Linked DNA regions of Paraneptunicella aestuarii. The protein of the gene in region 1 interacts with the protein of each later gene in a pairwise test. Links are inferred from orthologs where the notes say so. Each region holds a gene or a part of one and is shown on either strand. Other genes may lie near its edges.

Region 1 (3,483 bases):
GCATTGGTACGTGAAGCCTTGGTCGCAATGGTGCGTATGCTTAACCCGATTACGCCTCATGCAAGCCATGCCTTGTGGGAAATATTACAGCAGGAAGAGAACGTTGAAGCTGGCTGGCCTGAACTGGATGAAAGCGCATTGGTTGAAGACGAAAAACTGATTGTCGTTCAGGTGAACGGCAAAGTACGCGCTAAAATGACAGTAGCTGCCGACGCCAAGCAAGACGATGTTCAAACATTAGCTATGCAGGAAGAAAACGTGAAGGCATTTGTTGAGGGTAACACCGTTCGCAAAGTTATTTACGTACCGGGCAAGCTGCTAAATATCGTTGCGAACTAATTCCAACGCAGGATCAGGACTCATAATGAAAACGACAGCCATGCGCCGTTTTTCAACCTTAAAACTGGTAGTAAGCACCTTGCTTATTACCAGCTTGCTGCATGGCTGCGGCTTTAAATTGCGCAACGATTATCAGCTTGCCAAAAGTGTCAGCCATATCCAGCTCACCAGTACAGAGCGCCATTCGCAATTGCAGAAAACTCTCGCTCAACGCCTGAAGTTTCTGGATGTGGAAGTGATCGAAGCACGTGAACAGTTCAACGAGAAAAACGCCACGCTCTATCTGCAACGCGAAAAGCTGGAGCGCAAATTATTGTCGTTGTTTCCCAGTGGTCAGGTGGCAGAATACGAATTGTTGTATCAGGTGAAATACCAATACATCAAAGGTTCTAAGCAAGAAAATGCAAAACCAGAATCTATCGAGTATGAATTTGTATTGTCTCGTGAATATCAGGACGACCCGGATCAGGTACTCGCTAAGTCACGCGAGTTGGATTTGATTCTGGACGAACTGAGACAACAAGCGGCTAACCGTATTATCCGCACGCTCAGTTTGCAGTCTGATACTCACCAAACAGCAATCACTAAACGGTAATCACTAAAGAACATGCAGGTTTACCCCAATCGTCTTGCCCAAACACTACAAAATGCGCTACCGCGTTTTATTATGGTGTTTGGCGATGAGCCACAGCAAAAGCTGGATGCCATCGAACAAGTTCGAGCTCAAGCAAAGCAACAAGGTTTTGACGAGCGCCAATCGCTGGTTGCCGACACTCAGTTTGAATGGTATTCGCTGATTGAAGCCAGTCAAAACATGTCACTGTTCTCTTCTCGTCAATATATTGAACTGGAAATACCCACCGGAAAGCCCGGAACAGAAGGCAGCAAAACCCTGCTGGACTTGGCAGCACAAGACAACCCTGACGTCATGGTTCTCATTCATGGAGCCAAAATAGGTAAAGAAGTCACGAACAGTAAATGGTTCAAACAGCTAGATCAGCAAGGCATTTACATCCCTTGTTATCCCTTGGAAGGCGACCGCTTAAGAAGCTGGATAATGGATGAAATGCGGCAACTGTCGTTACAAACCAATCCCGCCGTAGTGAACTTCTTTATTGATTACTTTGAAGGTAATCTGCTCGCCGCCAAACAAGAACTGCAAAAGCTGGCTCTGCTCTACCCCGACGGCAATATTGACATTAAACAGATAGAGAAAATTCTGGTTGAGCAATCCCGATTTAACGTATTTCAGCTAGCCGATGTACTGCTGGCTGGTGACGCGTCAAAAGCCGTGAAATTGCTTAACCGCTTGGAATCAGAAGGTATTGAACCCAATATCGTCCTGTGGGCTTTGGTGCGGGAATGGCAAACGCTATCCACCTTACAGTTTGCACAATCGCAACGTCAGCCCCTGGATAAACTCTGGGCACAACTGCGCATTTGGCAGAATCGTAAAAGCCTCTACATGAATGCCCTGAATCGACTCGGCAAGCCTCAGCTGGATGAACTACAGCACAAACTACAACAACTGGATATGGGACTAAAGCAGTCACAAATTACGCGCCCTTACGTTGAATTGTGCCATTTATGCCTGATGTTCATGCCGATGCAACTCTCTAATCTGCCCATGGATTTCAGTTAGCACTATGTCTGCTCACCCGGAGTTAGCGACAATGCAGCCCGTTATTGGTATTTATGGCGGTACATTCGATCCTATTCATTATGCCCATATATTCCCGGTGCAACAGGCGGCGCAACAAGTTGGTATTGAACAAGTCAAACTTATGCCTTGTCATATTCCACCACATAAGAATCAGCCCAACACCAAGCCCAGCGATCGTCTGGCAATGGTGAAACTGGTCAGTGAACATGTGACTATTTTCAGCGCAGATGACCGAGAGCTACGCCGCCATAAAGCTAGCTATACTATTGATACTCTGGAAGAAATGCGCAGCGAAAATCCCAATAGCCCAATCTGCTTTTTTATTGGCATGGATTCCTTAACCAGCTTTCATCAATGGCATCGCTGGCAAGATATTCTCGACTATTGTCATTTAGTAGTGTGTTGTCGTCCCGGCTATCATCAAGAACAGCAAACTGATATTGCAGATTTTCTGCAACAGCGTGAAACGGCTAAACCCCAGGATTTACATGACAAGTTAAATGGTCATGTGTTTTACGCTCAAACTGATGAAATCGACATTTCATCCACCATGATCCGGGAAAATTTACGTGTTGGCTTACCTGTAGATGAACTTTTACCTCCATACATACTTTCCTACATTCGCCAGCATCATTTATACTTAGCAGGTTAATCGCAAATTTTTGCAAACTTGAACATTAAACATAGAGCCAGCTCTAAATACAGACAATACCTATCCAGTTATGGGGAGAACCATTGGAACACGAAGAATTAAAGCAATTTGTCATCGACAAAATTGAAGATCTAAAAGGCAGAGACATCGTAGACCTTGACGTTAAAGGCAAATCCACCGTCACCGACACCATGTTGGTTTGTTCTGGCAACTCAAAACGCCATGTCGTCTCTATCGCACAAAATGTCGTACAAGAAAGCAAACAGGCAGGTAACCCACCTCTTAGCATTGAAGGCGAAGACATAGGTGAATGGGTGCTGGTTGATTTTGGTGATATCGTCGTGCATGTAATGCAAGATGAAACCCGCGACTTTTACCAGTTAGAAAAGCTTTGGGGCTAATGCACGGTTTTGAAACCAATCCATAGCCGCCCTACTCGCAGCCAGGTTTTAAACAAGGATACATAACCTATGCAAATACAGCTTGTTGCGGTAGGCAACAAAATGCCATCTTGGGTAACGCAAGGCTTTTTAGAATACGCGAACCGATTCCCCCCTGATACCAGCCTGGTACTCAAGGAGATAACGCCGGGTAAACGGGGAAAAAACGCCGACATTAAAAGAATCTTACAAAAAGAAGGGCAGCAAATTTTAGAAGCGATTCCGCAAGGAAATCGCATCGTCGCCCTGGAAGTAAACGGCAAGCCTTGGGACACTCACCAGCTTGCTGAACAGCTAACACGCTGGCAACACGATGGACGTAATGTTAGCCTGATGGTTGGCGGACCAGAAGGGCTTTCACCTGAATGCGTTGCTGCTGCCGAACAAAA
Region 2 (5,709 bases), 1.4 Mb from region 1 along the record:
GAGCCAGTGAAACCGGATACCCCGATTATTGGACTCAGGGTAATATCAGCTTGCCGTTAGATTATCAGTTTAACCCCGGTGCGATTGATGATGGTGTTAGCCTGTTAATTCCCTTACCAATATTAAATCAGGTTCACGATCAGGGATTTGACTGGTTGGTTCCTGGCTTGCGCCACGAATTAATTGTGTCTTTGATTAAATCTCTCCCTAAGCAATACCGACGCAATTTTGTACCTGCCCCCGATTATGCCAATGCGGTGCTCAATGATATTCATCCTGAGCAAGGTGAATTCTTAAGTGTGTTGTCTCAGAAGTTATTGCGCATGACAGGCGTTGAAATTGGATTAGAGCAATGGCAGTGGGATAACTTGCCAGTGCATTTGCATTTTAATTTCAAAGTGCTGGACAACAATCATCAGGTCATCAAGCAGGGGCGAAACTTGCTTGAATTGCAAACAGCGTTAAAAGATAAGTTTAAAGAAACCTTGGATAAAACGGTTCCTGACAGCATTGAACAAGATGATTTGAATGAATGGAATATTGGTGAATTACCTGAACAGTGGACGAGTAAAACAGCCGGCTTTGAATTAAAAAGCTACCCGGCATTAAGTCGAGAAGGCCAGCAGGTTAATGTCCGTTTGTTTCCCAATCAGGATGAAGCTGTGCGCGAACATAGAGTGGGATTGCGTTGTTTATTAATGAAGCAGTTGCCATCTCCTGTCGGCTATTTGCAGGATAAATTACCAAATAAGGCTAAACTTGGACTGTACTTCAATCCATTTGGACAAGTTAAAAAGTTGATCGATGACTGTATCGAAGCCGTGATTGATGAATATCTCATTGCTTCGGATAACAGTATCCGTAGCCAGGCTCAATTTGAGTTGCTGACAAAGACTATAGCTGGTGAGTTAAATGAACGAGTATTGGTCGTAGCCAGTGAAGTAGAGAAAGGATTAACCGAAGCTCATGCCATAAATAAGAAGTTAAAAGGCAAAGTGGGCTTTGAAATGGTGCAGGCATTCAATGATGTAAAGCAGCATTTGGCATCCTTGGTGTATCCAGGATTTGTCACTGATGTTGGTGTTCGTCGTTTGAAAGATTGGCGTCGATATATTCAGGGGTTATCGAAGCGACTGGAGAAATTACCCGTCGATCCAATCAAGGATAAGCAGCATCAATTGAGTATTGAAAAGGTAACCGCACGCTATCAGTCATTACTGAATACAATACCTAAAGGAAGGCCTGTAAGCGACGAGATTGCTGAGGTACGCTGGATGATTGAAGAATTACGAGTATCGCTTTTCGCTCAGCAATTAGGTACAAGTATGCCAATATCGGCGAAACGTATAGAAAACTATTTAGATAATCTATAGGGAATACGAAAAAGGGATGTGGATGTATTAGACTTGCATTAAACCAATAGAGGAATAATCATGCTGCAGTACGACGATAAACGCTCATTTTTCAGAATGATTATGAATTCACCTTGTGAATTGCGTGTACAAGGCCAAGATGTCTCAAACCCCATTTCTGCTGTATGTAAGGATATTAGTGCGGTGGGTATGTCTTTTGAGGTGGGTGAGTCTATCGCAATTGGTACAGAGTTAAGCGTTTCTATAGATTCTAATAGTGCCCAAATCGCGTCTTTATCGGCGGTTGTTAAGGTGGTTCGAGAGCAAAAATTATCTGATAGCACCTTTCTGGTTGGTGTTGAAATTGTCAATATGACCTAGAGTAAAAAACTCAAATCAAGATAAGGAAATCTTTTGAGGTGACAGTTTTGGCTATTAGTACCAAGCTATCTAAGAGCTATTCCGCTTCGTATAAAGCCGTTTGTCTTTAAACGGCTTCACTTCTTAATTCACTCGTATTTTTGTTTATAATCCTTTCTTCACAAATGGATCGCAGGCTATCTTAATGTCGATAACCAATAACGGTTTTATTATTCAAAAAGCCATTGTAACTGGAAAAGTGCAGGGTGTTTTCTATCGTGCCACAACTCGTCAACAAGCGCTGGAGTTGGGATTAACAGGTTACGCCAAGAACCTGCCCGATGGTTCTGTTGAGGTTATGGCTTGTGGCGTGGAGGCTCAAGTTCAATCTCTTATGGATTGGTTATGGCAAGGGCCAGACCGTTCAAGGGTAGACAGTGTTACGATGCTCTCTTCAGATAGCGCCTCAAATAGCGCTTCAACAAATACAGACAATGAATTTCAGGTGCTCTAATGCGTTATGTTTCTTACTCGGAAGATGGAACTCTTTCTCTTCAGGAAACCAATAAACCAGATATTCAGCCTCATCAGGTATTGGTGAAAGTGGCTTCATTTGGCGTTAATCGAGCCGATTTATTGCAGAAGCAGGGCAAATATCCGCCTCCTGCCGGAGCAAGTAACATTTTAGGGATGGAAGTTTCAGGTGTTATAGAAGAGCTGGGAGAGCAAGTCACTGGTTGGAAAATTGGCGATCCTGTTTGCGCCATGATTGCTGGTGGCGGCTATGCTGAATACGCAGCTGTTGATGTGGGCTTGCTAATACCTTGTCCTGCGACACTTACAATGGCGGAATCGGCGGCAATACCAGAAGTCTTCTTAACTGCCTTTCAAGCAATACACTGGATTGGAGAATTGCAATCTGGTCAGAACCTTCTTATTCATGCTGGTGCCAGTGGCGTTGGGCTTGCTGCGATCCAATTAGCAAAATTACACGGAGCAAAAGTGGCTGTCACCTGTTCCAGTGAGGCTAAAGGCGATTATTGCCAAGAATGGGGCGCGGATATTGCGATTAACTACAAGCAACAGGATTTCTATCAAGAGTTGAAGCTGGCTTGGGGTGGTGTGGATCTGGTTATTGATATGGTCGCGGGGGATTACACCAATAAAAACTTGAAATTGTTAAACATGGATGGCTGTATTATCGACTTGGCAATATTGGGAGGGCGTTTTGTTGAACAGTTCGATACGGCATTGTTATTGGGGAAAAGGGCAACACTGGTTGGAAGCACATTACGGAATCGCAGTGACAGTTATAAAGCGGATTTGGTGAGGGATTTTACCAAACAGTATTTATCCCGGTTCGAATCTGGTGAGTTAAAACCCGTTATCGATACGGAATTTGAAATTTCTGATATTGACATTGCCCATGAGCGTATGGCGAAAAACGACAGTATGGGCAAATTCATTATTAACTGGGAATAGTGCTGGTAAATGGAACTGAGAAGCCCACTCTAACTTTCTTGAATAAAGCCTGGGTCTTTAGGTAAATTGGATTGTGACGCCGCATCACGAGCAAGTTCATCACAGCGTTCATTTTCAGGATGACCTGAATGACCTTTTACCCAGTGCCAGTTGACTTTGTGCTTTGACACTTCGTGATCCAACGCTTGCCATAAATCCTGATTCTTAACCGGTTTCTTGTCAGCCGTTTTCCAGCCTCGTTTTTTCCAGTTATTAATCCATTGATTAATGCCATTTTTAACATATTGGCTGTCGGTGGTGAGTTCTACCTGACAAGCTTCTTTCAGTGATTCCAGCGCTTTAATGGCTGCTAACAACTCCATACGGTTGTTCGTTGTCAGATTAAAGCCGCCAGCTAGTTCTTTACGATACTTTTTGTAAACAAGGATTGCGCCATATCCGCCTGGCCCGGGATTTCCTAAACAGGAACCGTCTGTGTATATTTGAATGGTTTTCAAGGTTAACTGTAGTCTACTTGATTAATGGCGGTGTATGATAACTCAGATTATGCTTTCAGGCACAGAGCTTCATTTTTTGCGATGCTTCTTTTGAATAAGAAGCTGAATTGAAGAGCTTGAATAGCGCTAACACGAAGAGAGTTTGGAGAAAAACATTGAGGCAAGTTGTTCTTGATACCGAAACCACAGGTATCGATCCATTGCAGGGACACCGTATTATTGAAATCGGTTGTGTTGAAGTAATTAACCGTCGTCTGACCGGGAATCACTACCATCAATATATTAATCCTCAACGTGAAGTTGAACAGGAAGCCATTGAAGTTCACGGTATAACCAACCAATTCCTGGCTGACAAACCTATATTTGATGATGTTGTGCAAGGGTTTGTCGATTTCATCAGCGGTGCTCAACTGGTCATTCATAATGCTCCCTTCGACGTGGGCTTTATGAATCATGAATTCAAGAAAAGTCGCAAAAGCCCGGTAAAAACCACCGATGAAATTTGTACCGTGCTGGATACTCTGGTACTTGCCAGAACCATGCACCCGGGTCAGAAAAATAATCTTGATGCCTTGTGTAAGCGATATGGCGTAGATAACTCGCAACGTGAACTGCATGGCGCTTTGCTGGATGCCGAGATCCTGGCTGATGTTTATCTGATGATGACGGGGGGACAAACCAGCTTAAATTTATCGGGTAATAAACAAAATGACGGAGGCGCAGAAGTGATCCGAAGATTAACTTCTGATCGTAAACCGCTAAAGATTATCCACGCTTCCGCCGATGAATTGGAACAGCATGAAAGCCGTTTAGATATTGTCGCCAAAGAAGGCGGTAGTTGCCTGTGGCGAGAAATACAGGATCAAAAACTTCAGGGGTAAAATGAGCAGAGTAATTTATTTATTTGCGATATTGCTGACTTTGGGCGCGTTTGCCCAAGAGTCAGACCAGGAATATAACGCAAATAAACAAAAAACAGCGGTCGAACAGGTTGATACGACACCGTTGCGGGAAATCGGCAGCGAATACCACAATGGTATACGTTTGCTGCAAAACCGATTTCGTATTGACTATAAAGTGGATGAAATCACCATGGTGTTTTTCCGCAAGTTCGGCTCTGCTCCTATTGTGCTGGTTCGGCCTGATGGTTCTAAAATCTTTTTGTCTCAAGCCGAAGAGAATGATGTTGAATGGTATGACTCAACTACCTACGACATGATACGCATGAAAAATCCAACACCGGGGCCTTGGCAAGCGGTAGGGCAGATCTTGCCCGGTAGTCGCGTTATGGTGCTCAGTGATATTGAATTGCAGGCTGAACCACTGCCTACCGTTCTATTTTCGGGTGAGATTCTTAAGCAAACGGCCTATTTGACTAATGGCGGCAAGCCTATTGATTATGCTGAGTTTCGCGACGTCGTTAAGTTAAACATGGAATTTGTTAGTACCAATAACCCTAACTTTAATAATTTTGGTGCTCAAACTCAGACCATTGCCACCTTTGAAGATAATGGTAAAGGCATGGATGAACGTCCGTTGGACGGCACTTTTACCGGTCAGTTTAACTTGACCATACCTGCAGGCGAATGGAAACCCATTTTCACCGTATCGACTCCCATGTTTACTCGGGAGCAGGTCAGTGAACCTATCATTTTGCATGAAAATCCCATTAAAGTTGATGTCAAACTGGATGATACCGGCTCCGGTTATCATAAATTAATGGTGGATGCGGATCGGGAAATGGTAGATATGGGAAGTTTGTTGGTAGACGGAAAAATCCGATATCCCAATGGTGATGTGCAGAATTTTTCAATTACCCGGGTTTCAAACGATGTTCGCACCTATGATGTTGTTAATTTTGAGTACGGTATTTTTAGGGTCAAATTAACAGCCTATGGCAATACAATCGATGGACGCGACTTTATTTTAGATGTTCCTGAATTTACTTTCTTTGCAGAAGAACCTGAATTGCCTGCTGGTGCGCCTCCAAAACAGATTGAAAGTATTCCTGAAGATGC

Evidence for each region.
Region 2: the proteins of holA (region 1) and dnaQ interact in binary tests that used the Escherichia coli proteins (3 or more experiments, as listed by UniProt). The link is inferred for Paraneptunicella aestuarii from one-to-one orthologs.

The regions. Positions count from the first base shown.
Region 1 is NZ_CP074570.1:1,453,203-1,456,685, reverse strand. What follows is about bases 1-2,963. They hold holA (DNA polymerase III subunit delta), read left to right. Parts: upstream 1-946; coding sequence 947-1,981; downstream 1,982-2,963. Other genes in these bases: rsfS (ribosome silencing factor), read left to right, coding at 2,738-2,963; nadD (nicotinate-nucleotide adenylyltransferase), read left to right, coding at 1,986-2,654; KIH87_RS06180 (LPS-assembly lipoprotein LptE), read left to right, coding at 365-934; leuS (leucine--tRNA ligase), read left to right, coding at 1-339. Outside these bases: more of rsfS, read left to right, coding at 2,964-3,055; 23S rRNA (pseudouridine(1915)-N(3))-methyltransferase RlmH, read left to right, coding at 3,125-3,483. UniProt on the Escherichia coli protein: Part of the beta sliding clamp loading complex, which hydrolyzes ATP to load the beta clamp onto primed DNA to form the DNA replication pre-initiation complex.
Region 2 is NZ_CP074570.1:2,816,850-2,822,558, reverse strand. What follows is about bases 2,805-5,709. They hold dnaQ (DNA polymerase III subunit epsilon), read left to right. Parts: upstream 2,805-3,846; coding sequence 3,847-4,572; downstream 4,573-5,709. Other genes in these bases: KIH87_RS10765 (TIGR03503 family protein), read left to right, coding at 4,574-5,709; rnhA (ribonuclease HI), read right to left, coding at 3,224-3,691; KIH87_RS10780 (NAD(P)H-quinone oxidoreductase), read left to right, coding at 2,805-3,194. In the rest of the region: ATP-dependent RNA helicase HrpA, read left to right, coding at 1-1,373; KIH87_RS10790 (PilZ domain-containing protein), read left to right, coding at 1,434-1,733; yccX (acylphosphatase), read left to right, coding at 1,918-2,226; more of KIH87_RS10780, read left to right, coding at 2,226-2,804. UniProt on the Escherichia coli protein: DNA polymerase III is a complex, multichain enzyme responsible for most of the replicative synthesis in bacteria. The epsilon subunit contain the editing function and is a proofreading 3'-5' exonuclease.